2 regions of the Amycolatopsis sp. WAC 01416 genome follow, and region 2 is predicted to be linked to the other one. Evidence: riboswitches for the same ligand, from Rfam matches in the RefSeq annotation. Region 2 holds a riboswitch; the other holds the start of a gene.
The links. A riboswitch is a leader RNA that binds a small molecule or an ion and turns the genes downstream of it on or off. The one in region 2 is predicted to bind cobalamin.

Region 1 (7,500 bases), on a different contig from region 2:
CGATCCGGCAGACGAACGACTCGCCCCAGCGCTGCACCCCGGCGATCTGGAAACCGGCGCCCTTGAGCGCGTCCAGTCCGGTGCCGCGGGTGGTCTGGGGATTGCAGCGGACGATGGCCGTGCCGCCGAGCTGCTGGAAGTCCACCACCACGGTGACCCCGGTGGCGTCCTTGCAGAACCCGGGATATCCCTTGCTCTGGTCGACGGCGTGCGCGGACGGTGCCGTGGCGGCGATCAGGAAGATCGCCGCCACCGCGGGAAGAACCCTCCTCACGGGATGGCCGGGTTCCTCGGCGTGACAGCGGGCGGCGGGTTGGTCGTCGCCGACTTGTTCAGCGAGAACGACCAGCCCTCGAAGCCGCCGGGAGTCACGTTCCGGTTGACCGCGCCGGAGGTGCTGTAGGTCCAGGTCGAGCCGGAACCGTCCGCATGCCAGTAACCCCAGTACGCGCCGGTGGGCGGAGTGGTGACGCACGCCTCCTTGTAGTTGGGGTTGGTCGACAGCGGGAGGGTCTCCGTCGCGGCCGGGCGGCCTTCCACGCGGCAGACGAAGGCAAGCCCCCAGCGTGCGGTGCCGGCGACCGCGATTCCCGCGTCCTGCAAGGCCTTGATGCCCGTGCGGGCGGTACCCGGCGCGGCGTTGGGCGAGCAGCGGGTGATCGTCGGCGCGGCCACCCCGCCGTTACCGTCCAGTTCCTGGAAGTCGACCACGACGGTGACCCCGGTGAGCGCGTCGGAGCCGGTGCAGATCCCGTTGTAGCCCTTGGTGGTGTCGACCGCGTTCGCGGGTGCGGCGGAAAGCCCGATCAGTCCGATGAGGACGGATGTCACGGCCAGCATTCTCTTCATGGTGTTGCCCCCTTTTTCTTGGTGGAACGGCGAAGTACGAAAACCAGAGCGATCACGGTGAGCAGCAGCAGGACGGCCAGCCCGGCCAGCCCCCAGATCAGCCATGACGGCGGGGAGCCGGACTGCTCCGCGGCCAGTACCGGTGCGCCGGACGGATTCGCCTCGGTCAGCGGCAGCCGGATCGCGGGCGAGAGCGGCGAATCCGCCGCGGTCAGCCACGATCGGCCCGCGACTCCTTGCGCGGCGGCCAGACTGGTCGGGAAATCGGTCTCCCCGGCGGACCCCTTGGCCAAACCGCCATCGGCTTGGACCAGTGCGCCCAGTGATCGCGCGGTTCCGCTCGCGTCGAGTCCGGCGGTCTGCCGCGCGGCGGCGACGGCGGCGCTGAGCGCGACGTCCGGCTCGCCGCCCTCTCCGGTGACCACGCCCTCACCGGTCGGCCGGACGCCGAGCGCGCCCACCGCGGAGACGAACGCCGACACGCGCCGCTCGCTCCAGCCGTCCGGGCGCCTGGTCGGAGGCGCGGCGTCGGTGTGCGGACGGGCGGCCAGCGCGGTGACCGCGGCGGCGGTCGCGGCGAGGTCACCGGAACCGCACTCCACGGTGTCAAGGTGCTTCGGGAAGGTTCCGTCGGCGCACTGGCGCGAAAGGAGCAGTTCGACCGCCGGACCGGGGTCGGCGGCGGTGGCGAGCACCGCCCACGCGTGCCGCTCCACGGTCTCGTCGGCGTCGGCGAACGATCCGGTGTCGGTGAACTCGCCGCCGGCGCCGCGCAGTTTCACCAGATCGGCGCGCAACCGCCCGGCGACATCCGCCTTGGCGAATTCGGCGACGAGCACGAGTTTCGCGAGCGGTCCGGCATACGACGCCTCGCCCTGCTCGTACGGCGCGCCGTGGGCATAAGCCTGTACGGCTTCCGGCTTCACCAGGAACTGCGACGCGCGGGCGACCGAGTCCGGCTGCTGGTCGAGCGCTCGCAGGGCCAGCACCACGTCGGCGGTGGCGTCGTAGTCGACGTAGGTCCTGCCGTCCTCGGTCACCTCGACGTGGTCACCGTCGGTGAGCCGGTTCGCCAGGTAGGCGCCGAGGCGGGCGGCCGGTGTCGCCGTGTCCGGAGTGGCGATCGCCGTCGATGTCCGCACCCGGACGCCGGTGGACGCGCCGGCCTTTCCGGGTTTGGGCGGCGGCGTCACCGGCTTCGTGATGACGGTGGTCGTCGTGGGAGCCGGTGTGCCGCTGGTCGGCGGCTGAGCTTCGCCCTTCGCGAGCGCGTAGAAGCCGACCTGCGACAACCCGAGCGAAGCCTGGGCACCCGCGCGGATCCAGGTGTCGACCCCGCTGATGCCGGACGCTCGCGCGGCCTCGTAGGAAGCCGGGTTGTAGGCGATCGCGCCGAGTTCACCCGCGAGCTTGGTGCCGGAGTCGGCGGCGTTCGCCTGCGCGGATTTGAGGTACCGCACCCCCTTGTCCACCGCCGCCTCGGCGCCGCCCGCGTCGGCGAGCGCCTGGACGATCATGCCGGTGCTGTTGGTGTTCGGTGCCTCGGTGCTGACGCCACCGCCCCAGCCGCCACCGGAAGCCTGGTTCGCCTTGAGCCACGAGACGGTCTTGGCGATCGGGGCGTCGAGTCCGGTCGCGCCCGCCTTCCGCGCGGCCAGCAGCGCCGAGAGCGCGAGGCCGGTGGCGTCGCCGTCGGTCGGGGAAAGGTCGAGCGGCTTGCCTTCGTCGCAGGTCGATACCTTGCGGCCGTCCGGGGTGACGTGGTCGCCGGTCTCCTTCGTCGGAATGTATTCGAACACGAGGCGGAAGTAGCCCTCGGAACATTGCTGGGCCAGCAACCTGTCGATGGCGATCCGGTCGTTCTCCCCCGCCGCGGCGAGCCCGACGACGCCGAGCGCCTGCCCGAACGAGTTCGCGTCGTTGTTCACCGCGCCGGCGAGGTCCGGATCCTTGGAGTAGTCGCTGATCCGGCCCTTGTCGGGGCCCTTGCGCATGATCGCGCCATGGGTCTCGGCGACCAGGTCGTACCCGTCGACGTTTCGCGGGTCCCTGCCGGAAACCTCGGCGGCGACCAGCGTCTTGGCGAGCGAGCCCCCGACGATGACCTTGTCGTACCCGGCACCGGGAACCAGTCCGTCCCAGGTGAAGTAGTCGGTGGCGTGGCCTTCGTCGTCGAGGAACTTCATGATCGGCTCGGCCTTGGCGCCGTCGCCCGACGCGTACAGCGCGAAGAGCACGTCGAGCATCAGGCCGTGGTCGGGTAGTGCGCCCCCGTTGGGGTTTTCGAGCGTGCCGTCCGGCTTCAGCTTCGTCGCGAGCCAGCGGGAATTCGCCTTCGCCGCGCCGGGATCGTTCGCGGCGGCGGCCGTCCCGGTGAGCAGTGCGGCGACCACGCCGACACTGACGGCGAACGCCACTGCGGCGAGGTACCGGCGGCGCATGACTCCTCCTAGCGGCATGACGGAGGACAGCGCGGACGCCGCGGTCACCCCTGTTTATCGCGACAGTGGTTCGTTCATCCGCCCGTTCGGTATCCCGGCTCGCCCTGGTGAAGGGCCCACGGTTGCGCGACAGCGCCGGATTTCGACCGGCTTCCCCGTCACGGGCGGCGGTGTGCAGTTGTCGAGCCGATCGAGGTTAACACCCGATCACTTCCGGCAGGCACCGCTGACCAGGTCGGTTGCCAGGATCACATCGGCTCTTCGCGCCCGGCGGTACCCGGACGCTCGGCCGGGGTGGGACTCTTCGGGTCGTTCATCGCGGTCGTTGGGGGAAGGGTTCTCATGAGACGTTTGCTTTTCGCTGTCGCCATGGTGTGCGGCATCGGGCTGGTCGCCGCTCCGCCGGCGGCCGCGGCCACCCACGACAAGGCGGACGCCGCCGCGGGCTGGCTCGCGAGGCAGATGGCCGACGGGGAAAGGTTCGAGGCCGACTTCGGCGGCCAGAAGTTTCCCGATCAGGGTTCGACGATCGACGCGATCTTCGCGTTCGCCGCGGCCGGGGTGTCGGACACGAACGCGGGCAACGCGATCGCCTGGCTGGCGAAACCGGAGATCACCACGGGCTACGTCGGCAGCGGCACCGAGGCGTACGCGGGCGCGCACGCGAAACTGCTGCTCGCCGCGCAGGTTCGCGGCAAGAACCCGGCGTCGTTCGGCGGCGTCGATCTGAAGGCGGGCCTGCTTTCGTCGCTCACGCCGTCCGGCCGGTTCTCCGACCGCTCCGAATACGGCGACTACTCCAACGCTCTTTCGCAGTCGCTCGCACTGCTGGCGCTGGACCGCACCGGCGACGTCCCGGAGCGGGCCGTGACGTTCCTCGCGGGCACCCAGTGCCCCGACGGCGGTTTCCCCCTGAGCTTCGGCGAAGCGACGTGCACGAGCGACGTCGACGCGACCGCGACGGTCGTGCAGGCCTTGCGCGCCACCGGTGACCCGGTCAACGCCGGCGAGGGCACCTCCTGGCTGGTCACCAAGCAGCACCCGAACGGCGGTTTCGGTTTCGCCACCAACGCGCCGAACGCCAACAGCACCGGACTCGCCGCGCAGGCACTGGCCGGGCACCGTCCCGCCGCCGCGGTCAAGGCGCGGGAATTCTTGCGGTCGCTGCAGACCGGCTGCGCCGGCACCGAGGCCGACCGCGGCGCGATCGCCTACGACGCCACGGGCCTGAACCCGTCGACCGCCCCGCGCGCGACCGCGCAGGCGATCCTCGGCCTGGCCAGGGTTCCGCTGAGCGACCTGCACGGCGGCGGCCGTCCGCAGGCCCCGGTCCTCGCCTGCCCGTAACTCACGTGACCAGAGACGTAACTCGCGTGATCAGAGGCGTAACTCAAGTGTTACGGCTCCAATCACGCGAGTTACGGCTCTGAGGGCAGGTCCGGTCAGCGGAGCGGCTCGATGGTCTTGGCCAACTCGTCGAGACGCTCCAGGGTTTCGGCTTCGGGCAACGTCGGCAGGGTGAGCGAGACCTCGTCGGCCCCAGCGGCGGCGAGGCGTCGCAGCAGCCCGGGATCGGCCGGAGCACCGAACACACTGATCCGGACGTCCTCGCGGCCCTGGTCGGCGAGCCAAGACCGGACCCGGCGCAATTCCTCCGGCGGTGTCACGAAATGCGGCAGCCAACCGTCGGCGTGCTCGGCGAGCCGTTTGAGGCCCGCAGGCCCCTGGCCCGCGACGTAGATCGGCGGATGCGGTTTCCGCACCGGTTTCGGCCAGGAGTAGACCGGGTCGAAGTCGATGTGCTTTCCGTGGAACTCCGCTTCGTCCCTGGTCCAGATCTCCTTGAGCGCCTGGAGTTGTTCGGTCAGCAGCGCGCCCCGTGTCCGCGGCTCGACGCCATGGTTACGCATCTCCTCGATGTTCCAGCCCGCTCCCACGCCGAAGATCACCCGTCCGTTGGAAAGCAGGTCAAGGCTGGCGATCTCCTTGGCCGTATAGAGCACATCTCGCTGGATCATCAGGGCGACCGCGGTGCCGAGGCGGAGGGTCGAGGTGACGGTCGCGGCGGCGGCCAGCGCCACGAACGGGTCGAGATTGCGGAGGGCCCCCCGCGGCAGCTCACCGCCGGGGTACGGACTCTCCCGGCTGACCGGGATGTGAGAGTGTTCGGGGAGGTAGAGGGAGGCGAAGCCCTTCTCCTCCAACGCCGCGGCCAGTACGTGCGGCCGGATTCCTTCGTCGGTCACTGAAGTCGCGATACCGAAGTCCATACTCGGCTACGACTCCAGGACCGGGGTGAGTATTCCGCCGGGCCCGTCACTCCCCGGCGGCGACGCGGCGCGCGAGTTCCACGCGGGACCGGACGCCCAGAGCGGTGAAGATGTTCCGCAGGTGGTGATCCACCGTCCGGTGGCTGATGACCAGCCGCCGCGCGATCTCCTTGTTGGTCTCCCCCGCCGCGACCAGCCGGGTGATGGCGTCCTGCTGCGGCGTGAGCCCGGCGAGCGAGCGGTGCGGCACGTCGACGGTCTCGCCAGTGGCGCGCAGTCCGGCGCGGGCCCGTTCGGCGAACCGCTTGGCGCCGACGTTTTCGAAGCCGCGCAAGGCATCGCGGAACTGGTCGCGCGCGTCCCGGGTCCGCCGGTGACGGCGCAGCAGGGTGGCGTACGCGAACCGGGTCCTGGCGAGTTCGACCGCGCCGCCCGCCCGCCGGTGCGCGTCGATGGCCAGCCGGAAACGCCGTTCCGCGGTCTCCGGATCCGGCGCGGTCAGCGCGTGGCAGCGGTGGCTCAGCGCGAGCCAGCAGGGTTCCGCTCCGGCCAGGGTCCAGCGGTCGAACACCGCCAGCGCGGCCAGGGCCCGTTCGGGCCGCCCGGAACTGACGGCGGCCTCGACGAGTTGCGGAGTGGCCAGCACCCGGATCACCGGCTGGTCGCCGGAGACGCCCGAAGCGAGATCTTCGAGCCTGCTCAGGGCGTCGTCGGGCCGGTCTTCGGCCAGGTCCAGACAGGCGTTCGCCCACGCGGCGACGGCGGCCGGCCTGCCGAGACCGCGTTCGGCGATGCCTTCGGTCGCCTCGTCAAGTTCCGGTACGCGGTCGCCGAGGAGCGCGGCGGCCAGCCCCAGCAACGTCAGATGTTCCATCCGCAGGTTGTGGGGCGCGCGCAGACCGTCGCGGGACGCCGCCCGCGCGCACGGGATCCGGTCGAGCGCGATGGCCGAAAGCGACAGGTAGATCAACGCCCACGGCAGTTCCGCGTGCCGTTTGCCGAGTCTCGCGCGGCTCACGGCGGCGGCCGCGTGTTCGTGCGCCCTTTCGGCATGCCCGCGGGCGAAGGCCGCTTCGGCGGCCCAGACGGCTCCGGCGACGTCCGCGCCGGCCATCCCCCGGCCGGCGGCCTCGTTCAGCGGAAGGACCGCGTCCTCGTGACGTCCGGCGTAGACCGACGTCAGACCACGGAAATGAGAGAAGGCAAGCCCCTCGCCGTCGGGGACCGTCCGCGCGAGCGCCCGGTAGCCGCTCAGGTCGCCGCCGAGCCGCCGTGCCTCGCCCGCCAGCAGGAGCGCGGCGGACGGATCGGGCAGCAGTTCCGCCGCCGCGCCGAGTTCGTGGGTGGCGACGGCGGGATCGCCGTCGCGCAGCTCGATCTCCCCGTGCAGCAACGCCACCGCAGCCGGATTTCTGTCCACTTTGGACAGAAGTAGCCGAGCCCACCCTGGTCTTCCCGCCTGCCAGGCCGCGTCCGCGGCGGCCAGCAACCGGTCCGCCCGGGCGGCCGGATCGGCGGTCAGGGCGGCGGCGCGTTCGAGCTGCCGTGCCGCGGCCGCGTGGTCCGCCGCCGGTGCGGCGGCGAGCGCGTCGGCGAGCGGCGCGGACGGCGTGGCGGCCGCCATCGCGCGATGCCACAGCGCGTCAGGCCCCTCCTCGGCGGAGGCCAGCCGCGCGTGCGCCGCCCTACGGTCGGCCGGTGACGCCGCCGCGTACCACGTCGCGTTCCTCGCGGAAGAGTCCATGCAGGTGGCAAGGAACCGGAGGCGTTCCTCGAACGACATCGCGTCGAGCTCGGCCGCGTAGCGAGGCAAGCGGTCCCGAAGGATCGGCGACACCGGTTCCCGTCCCGCCGCCTGCGCGGGCGTCAACGAAGCCGCCAGCGCGACGAGATCGGCGGGGTTCCCGTCGCCGAGTTCGACCAGCTGCGGGCGTACCCCT
Region 2 (7,500 bases):
TCGACGTGAGCGGCGGGACCCGCTCGCGCAGTGCCCCGGTGACCTTTTCGACGGCGTTCGCCATGGTGACCATCTCCCCGCTGAGATCGGCTGCCGCCCCACCATCGCACCCTTATTGACGTCCTGACAATACCTCGGCGGAAGGCCGTGTGGGGTGAGTGTGGAGGATTCGGGACGTTCACCGTCCCGAATCCTCCACGCTTGGTGAGCTCATCGATCATGCTTGACCCCCGGCCCTCGACCACGCGCCAGGCCAGGCGATTGCCGAGTCCGTGAAGGCCTCCTTGAGGAACCCAGAGTCCCTCAAGGAGGCCTTCACGGAACGTCAGGAGAGCTCGGCGCGGACCGTGTGGGCCGCGGTGACGAGGTTCCGCAGGGCGGGCTCGACCTCGGCGTACCCGCGCGTCTTCAGGCCGCAGTCCGGATTGACCCAGATCCGCTCGGCGGGCACGGCACCGACGGCGGTCCGCAACAGCCCGCTGACCTCGTCGACACCGGGGACGCGCGGCGAGTGGATGTCGTACACGCCCGGCCCGACGCCGCGGCCGAAGCCCGCCGCGCCGAGGTCGGTGACGACCTCCATCTTGGACCGCGCGGCCTCGATGCTGGTGACGTCGGCGTCGAGCGCGTCGATCGCCTTCACCACGTCGCCGAACTCCGAGTAGCACATATGCGTGTGGATCTGTGTCGCGTCGTCGATCCCGGACGTCGCGAGCCGGAACGACGAAACCGCCCACGCGAAGTACGCCTCATGCGCCGCCGCGCGCAGCGGGAGCAGTTCGCGCAGCGCCGGCTCATCCACCTGGATGACGCGGATGCCCGCCTTCCGCAGGTCGTGCACCTCGTCGCGGATGGCCAGCGCCACCTGACGGGCGGTCTCGCCCAGCGGTTGATCGTCGCGGACGAACGACCACGCCAGGATCGTCACCGGACCGGTCAGCATCCCCTTGACGGGCTTGCCGGTCAGGCTCTGCGCGTAGCGTGCCCACTCGACGGTCATCGGCTCCGGACGTGAGACGTCGCCGTACAGGATCGGCGGCCGGACACATCGTGAACCGTAGGACTGCACCCAGCCGAAGTCGGTGGCCGCGAACCCGGCCAGCCGCTCGGCGAAGTACTGCACCATGTCGTTGCGCTCGGGTTCGCCGTGCACCAGCACGTCCAGCCCGATCTCCTCCTGCAGCCGGATGACACGCTCGATCTCGGCCTTCATCGCGACCTCGTAGCCCGCGTCGTCCAGCGAGCCCGCCTTGTGCGCGGCCCGCGCCTTGCGGACGTCGGTGGTCTGCGGGAACGAGCCGATCGTGGTGCTCGGCAAGGGCGGCAGCTCCAGTGCGGCCTGCTGCGCCGCCGCGCGCCGGGCGTAGGGGGAGCGGACGGTGTCTTCCGGCCGCAGCGCCTCCAGCCGGGCACGCACCCCGGCGTCGGCCAGGTCGGCCGCCGTCGCGCGATCCGCGGCCGCGGCACGAGCGGCGGAGAGGTCGACGCCGTCTTCCTTCAACGCTCGCCCGAGCAGGACGACCTCGTCGACCTTCTGCTTCGCGAACGCCAGCCAGCCCTTCAGCCGCGGATGGAGCCCGTCCTCACGCTCGACGTCGTAGGGCACGTGCAGCAGCGAGCAGGACGTCGACACGCTGACCGACCTGGCGGTGCCGAGCAACGTCGCCGCCCGGCCGAGCGCGCGGGCGGGGTCGGTGCGCCAGACGTTGCGCCCGTCGACGACACCGGCCAGAACCTCCTTGTCCCGCAAGGCGGGTTCGGCCGCGACCGCGTCCACAAAGGACTCATCGGTGACGAGGTCGACGGCGATCGCGTCGATCGGGGAGCGTGCGAGCACGCCGAGGCCGCGGCCGAGACCGCCGAAGTACCCGGCGACCAGGATCTTCGGCCGCGCGGTCACCTTCGCCAGCCGGTGGTAGGCGCGGATGAGCGCGTTGAGCTCCCGCTCGTCGCGGTCCGCGGCGAAGGCGGGCTCGTCGAACTGGACCCACTCGACGCCTTCGTCATGCAGGCGCCTTAGCAGCTCGACGTAGCCGTCGAGGAGGTCGTCGAGCAGATCCAGCGGACGGAAGCCCTCCGGGGCGGTCTCGCTCGCCTTCGCGAGCAGCAGGAACGTCACCGGGCCCACCAGCACCGGCCGCGTCTCGACACCGATCGCGCGTGCCTCGCGGTACTCGTCGAGCGGTTTGGTGCCGGAGAGCGAGAACGACGTCTCCGGGCCGAGTTCGGGGACGATGTAGTGGTAGTTCGTGTCGAACCACTTCGTCATCTCCAGCGCCGGCGCGTCCTGCACCCCGCGCGCGGCGGCGAAGTAGGTATCGAGCGGCGAAAGACCGAGCGTCGTGAAGCGCTCCGGCAGCGCTCCGAACAGCTCGGCGGTGTCGAGCACCTGGTCGTAGTGGGAGAACGTGTTGGAGGGGACGGAATCCAGCCCCGCGTCCTTGAGCTCCCGCCAGGCCCGGGTGCGCAGTGCGCGGCCGGTGCCCAGCAGTTCGGCCTCGTCGATCTTGCCCGCCCAATAGCGTTCGAGTGAACGCTTGAGTTCCCTGTCCGGTCCGATCCGGGGGTAGCCCAGCACAGTCGTGCCGATTTCGGTCACAGCTCTCTCCTCGCGAGCTTGTCGTGAGAGCCCGGAGCGCGCAGGAGTGACCGCCGTTCGGTCGTGCCCATCCCACGAGGCCCGGACTCACGCACGCCGTCGGCGCGCGTACCACAGGCAGGTCTTCGGACTCGTGGGCGACTCGCTCGCTCCTACCGGCCGTCGCTTCCCGGGGCGCCATGTCCCAGTGCTTTACCGTGTCTCGCACGGTGACGGCTTTCGTTCCCACATACCGCTGCGGGGCAGTCCCGGATTCACACCGGGTTCCCTGTTACCTCGACCGGCCTGGGAAGCCGGGCGAACCAGTAGCACCTTGGAGAGTACCCAGGTGCGCTATGGCTGTGGGCGGCGCAGCCCGTCCAGCACGAGGGTGATGACATCGTCGGCCTCGGTCCGCCACTCGGGGCGGTCATGGGCCGCGCCGATGCCGTGCAGTGCCATCATCACGGCGCCGGCGCCCACGTCGTCGCGAACGGCGCCGTCCCGCACGGCGGCGGCGACCAGTGCGGTGACGGCCTGCTCCAGCGCTTGGCCGCCTTCGGCGAGGGCACCCGAACGATCGGCCATGAGGGTGGCCAGCGTCCGTGCCAGGCCCGCATGGGCACCGATGTGGCCGACCATGTCGCGGAGGAAGGTCGCCAACGCCTCAGCCGCGGGCAGCGTGGCCTGTAGCCGTCGGGCACGGTCGCACAGCGCGGCGACTTCCCCGTGGTAGACCGCCTCGGCCAGCGCCTCCCTGGTGGGGAAGTGGCGGTAAAGCGTGCCGGTGCCGACGCCGGCCAGGCTGGCGAAGTCATCGAAACGCAGGTCGAAGAACTCTCCGGCGTCGAAGACCTCCCGGGCCTTGGCGAGCAGGGCCTCGCGCTTGCGCCGGGCGTCGGCCCGCAGCGGCTTGTCGGCGGTCATGCGCTCCCTCGCGTTGACAAGTGGAGATCATCTCCATATTTTTGAAAGTGGAGATAACCTCCACTTCGATCTTACCCCCCGAGGTGCCGCTTGAAGATCCTCATGTTCGGCCGAGGCGTGATCGCCACCGTCTACGGCCGGGTCCTGCAGAAGGCGGGACACGAAGTCGAGTTCTACGTCCGGCCGGGCCGCGCGGCGACGTACGGGGCCACGGTGGACCTCGACCTGCTCGATACGCGGCGCCGGGTGTGGGGGCAGCGCGTCGTCGAGAAGTGGCCGGTGCACCTCCGCGAGACTCTGGAGCCGGACCACGACTTCGACCTGATCGTGCTCAGCGTGGCGCACCACCGCCTCCCGGAGGCGACGGCCTTCCTGTCCCCGCGCGTCGGCCAGGCCACGGTGCTGGTCTTCGGCAACATCTGGACCGAGCCGACGGCCGCGATCGGCCCACTTCCCCTCGACCGGATCGCCTGGGGCTTCCCCCAGGCCGGTGGCGGGTTCGACGCGAACGGCGTGCTTCGCGGGATGCTGCTGCCGTCGGTCGTCTTCGGCACTCTCGGCCGGCCCCCGACCGAGCGGGAGCGGGCCGTGCGCCAGGCGTTTCGCGAGGCCGGGCTCCGGATCAAGGAGCGACCCGACTTCCGCGGCTGGCTGTGGGTCCATTTCGTGTCCGACGCCGGGCTGCTCTCGCAGGGCCTGCGGCTGGGGTCGCTGTCCGAGCTGGCCGGGTCGACGGGCGCCCTGCGCGAGGGGCTGCTGACCGGCCGCGAACTGCTGCCGCTTCTCGAGGCGCGCGGCCTCGACCTGCGTCGTCACCGGGTCGGTGTGCTGCTGTTCCGGGCGCCCACCTGGCTGACGGCCCCCGTTCTCGCCTGGCTGACCGCTCATTTCGCACCGGCGCGCGTGAGCGTCACGGCGCACTCCGACCTCGACGCCGAGGAGCCGCGTGAGGTCTGCCGGGACACCCTGGCCGAAGCGCGGCGGCTGGGCGTCCCGGTGCCGCGCTTGGAAGCGGTGGAACCGTACTTCGCCCGCGCCTGAACGACGAAAGGCCCACCCGACGCGAGTGCGCCGAGCAGGCCTTTTCGTCAGTTCAGGCGATCAGTCCCAGTCGAGGGCGCCACCGGACTGGTACTCGATGACGCGGGTCTCGAAGAAGTTCTTCTCCTTCTTGAGATCCATCGCCTCCGACATCCACGGGAACGGGTTCTCCGTCTCGCCGAAGATGGGCGCGAGGCCGATCTGCTGCGCGCGACGGTCGGTGATGAAGTGCATGTACTGCTCGATCAGTTCCGCCGAGAGCCCGAGCATGCCGCGCGGCATGGTGTCGCGGGCGTAGGCGACCTCGAGTTCGCACGCCTCGGTCAGCATGCCGCGGATCTCGGCCTGGAACTCCTCGGTCCACAGGTGCGGGTTCTCGATCTTGATCTGGTTGATGCAGTCGATGCCGAAGTTCAGGTGGATCGACTCGTCGCGCAGGATGTACTGGTACTGCTCGGCGATGCCGATCATCTTGTTCCGGCGGCCGAGCGAGAGGATCTGCGCGAAGCCGGTGTAGAACCACATGCCCTCGAAGATCACGTAGAACGCGACCAGGTCACGAAGGAAGTTCTGGTCGGCCTCGGGGGTGCCGGTCTCGAAGTCCGGGTTCTCGAGGTTCTGCGTGTACTTCAGCGCCCACGCGTCCTTCTCCGAGATGGACGGGACCTCGCGGTACATGTTGAACAGCTCGCCCTCGACCAGGCCGAGGCTCTCGCAGATGTACTGGAAGGTGTGCGTGTGCACGGCCTCCTCGAACGCCTGGCGCAGCAGGTACTGGCGGCATTCGGGGTTGGTGATCTGCCGGTACACCGCGAGCACGATGTTGTTGGCCACCAGCGATTCCGCGGTGGCGAAGAACCCGAGGTTGCGCTTGAGCATGGTGCGCTCGTCCTCGGTGAGGCCGTCGGGCGACTTCCACAGCGCGATGTCGGCCTGCATGGCGACCTCGGTCGGCATCCAGTGGTTGTTGCAGCCGGCGAGGTACTTCTCCCACGCCCAGGTGTACTTCATCGGCAGCAGCTGGTTGACGTCGGCGCGGGCGTTGATCATCCGCTTGTCGTCGACGTTGATCCGGGCGGCGCCGACTTCGATCTCACCGAGCCCGGTGGCGTCGGTGGCGGGGTCAAAGGTGGTCATGGAGGCTCACTTTGAGAGTTGGGGGGTCGTGAGTGGCGATTCGGGTCAGAACACGAATCGCCACTCACGACCGGGCGGTCACTGGCAGGCTTCGCAGTCGGGGTCGTCGATCCGGCAGGCGGCACCGTCGGTGGCGACGAAGTCGACGTCCGAGACCTGCGGCAGCTCCTTCGGCTCCGGCTTGGCGGCCGGGGCAGGGGCGGTCACCGGGACGGCCGGGACCGCGGCGGCGGGCGACGGCGAGACCGCGGCGGAAGCCGACGGGGCGGACGAAGCGGCGGGAGCCGGGGCAGCGGGCTTGGGTGCCGATGGTGTGGCCGGGGCCGGGGTGGCCGAGACCGCGTTCAGCTTGCCGTCGGTGCCGCGCAGGGTGCTCTTCTCCACGTGCGTCGCGGACCGCGCCCGCAGGTAGTACGTGGTCTTGAGGCCCTTGTGCCAGGCGTAGCGGTACAGCTCGTCGAGCTTGCGGCCGCTGGGCGCCGCGATGTACAGGTTCAGCGACTGCGCCTGGTCGATCCACTTCTGACGACGCGAACCGGCGTCCACCAGCCACTTGGACTCGATCTCGAACGCGGTGGCGTACAACGCCTTCAGGTCGTCCGGCACGCGGTCGATCTGGCCGAGGCTGCCGTCGAAGTACTTCAGGTCCGAGACCATGACCTCGTCCCACAGCCCGCGCTCCTTGAGCGAGCGGACCAGGTGCGGGTTCACCACGGTGAAGTCACCGGACATGTTCGACTTGACGAACAGGTTCTGGAACAGCGGTTCGATCGACTGGCCGACCCCGCAGATGTTGGAGATCGTCGCGGTCGGCGCGATCGCCATCACGTTGGAGTTGCGCATACCGACGGTCTTGACCCGCTCGCGCAGCGGCGCCCAGTCCAAAGTGGACGAGGTGTCGACGTCGAGCGCGTCGCCCTGCCGCGCGTCGATCAGCAGCTGCATCGAGTCGATCGGCAGGATTCCCTTGCTCCACAAGGAACCCTCGAACGTCTGGTACTGGCCGCGCTCCTCGGCGAGGTCGGTCGACGCCGAGATCGCGTAGTAGCTGATGTGCTCCATGCTGGTGTCCGCGAACTGCACGGCCTCGTCCGAGGACAGCGGCACACCGATCTCGAACAGCGCGTCCTGGAAGCCCATCAGGCCGAGGCCGATCGGGCGGTGGCGCAGGTTGGAGCGGCGCGCCTCCGGGATCGTGTAGAAGTTGATGTCGATCACGTTGTCGAGCATGCGGACCGCGGTGCGCACGGTCTTCTCGAGCCGCGCGGTGTCCAAGCCCTCGGGCGTGACGTGCTTGAGCAGGTTCACCGAGCCGAGGTTGCAGACCGCGACCTCGTCGGTGGTGGTGTTCAGGGTGATCTCGGTGCACAGGTTGGACGAGTGCACGACACCCACGTGCTGCTGCGGCGAACGCAGGTTGCACGGGTCCTTGAAGGTGATCCACGGGTGGCCGGTCTCGAACAGCATGGTCAGCATGCGGCGCCACAGGTCGACCGCGCGGATCTTGCGGAACACCTTCAGCTCACCGCGTTCGGCGGCGGCCTCGTACTCGCGGTAGCGCTCGGCGAACGCGGTGCCGTAGAGGTCGTGCAGGTCCGGGGTCTCGTTCGGCGAGAACAGCGTCCACTGCGCGTCGGCCTCGACGCGGCGCAGGAACTCGTCGGGCACCCAGTTCGCGGTGTTCATGTCGTGCGTACGACGACGGTCGTCACCGGTGTTCTTGCGCAGGTCGAGGAATTCCTCGATGTCCACGTGCCAGGTCTCGAGGTACGCGCAGGCCGCGCCCTTGCGCTTGCCGCCCTGGTTCACCGCGACCG

Region 1: linked by a shared signal. The riboswitch ahead of DL990_RS25685 (hypothetical protein) and the one ahead of metE (5-methyltetrahydropteroyltriglutamate--homocysteine S-methyltransferase) in region 2 are both predicted to bind cobalamin.

Annotation. Positions count from the first base shown of each region.
Region 1 is NZ_QHHX01000007.1:384,344-391,843, reverse strand. Features, by position in the region: gene DL990_RS25695 (ABC transporter substrate-binding protein) at 1-274, opposite strand, end outside; gene DL990_RS25690 (flagellar hook-length control protein FliK) at 271-849, opposite strand; gene DL990_RS25685 (hypothetical protein) at 846-3,290, opposite strand; cobalamin riboswitch at 3,357-3,500, opposite strand; gene DL990_RS25680 (prenyltransferase/squalene oxidase repeat-containing protein) at 3,633-4,637, shown strand; gene DL990_RS25675 (LLM class F420-dependent oxidoreductase) at 4,733-5,560, opposite strand; gene DL990_RS25670 (LuxR family transcriptional regulator) at 5,607-7,500, opposite strand, start outside.
Region 2 is NZ_QHHX01000003.1:385,420-392,919, forward strand. Features, by position in the region: gene DL990_RS11670 (cytochrome P450) at 1-64, opposite strand, end outside; gene metE (5-methyltetrahydropteroyltriglutamate--homocysteine S-methyltransferase) at 326-2,599, opposite strand; cobalamin riboswitch at 2,698-2,921, opposite strand; gene DL990_RS11680 (TetR/AcrR family transcriptional regulator) at 2,933-3,505, opposite strand; gene DL990_RS11685 (ketopantoate reductase family protein) at 3,596-4,546, shown strand; gene DL990_RS11690 (ribonucleotide-diphosphate reductase subunit beta) at 4,607-5,683, opposite strand; gene DL990_RS11695 (ribonucleoside-diphosphate reductase subunit alpha) at 5,762-7,500, opposite strand, start outside.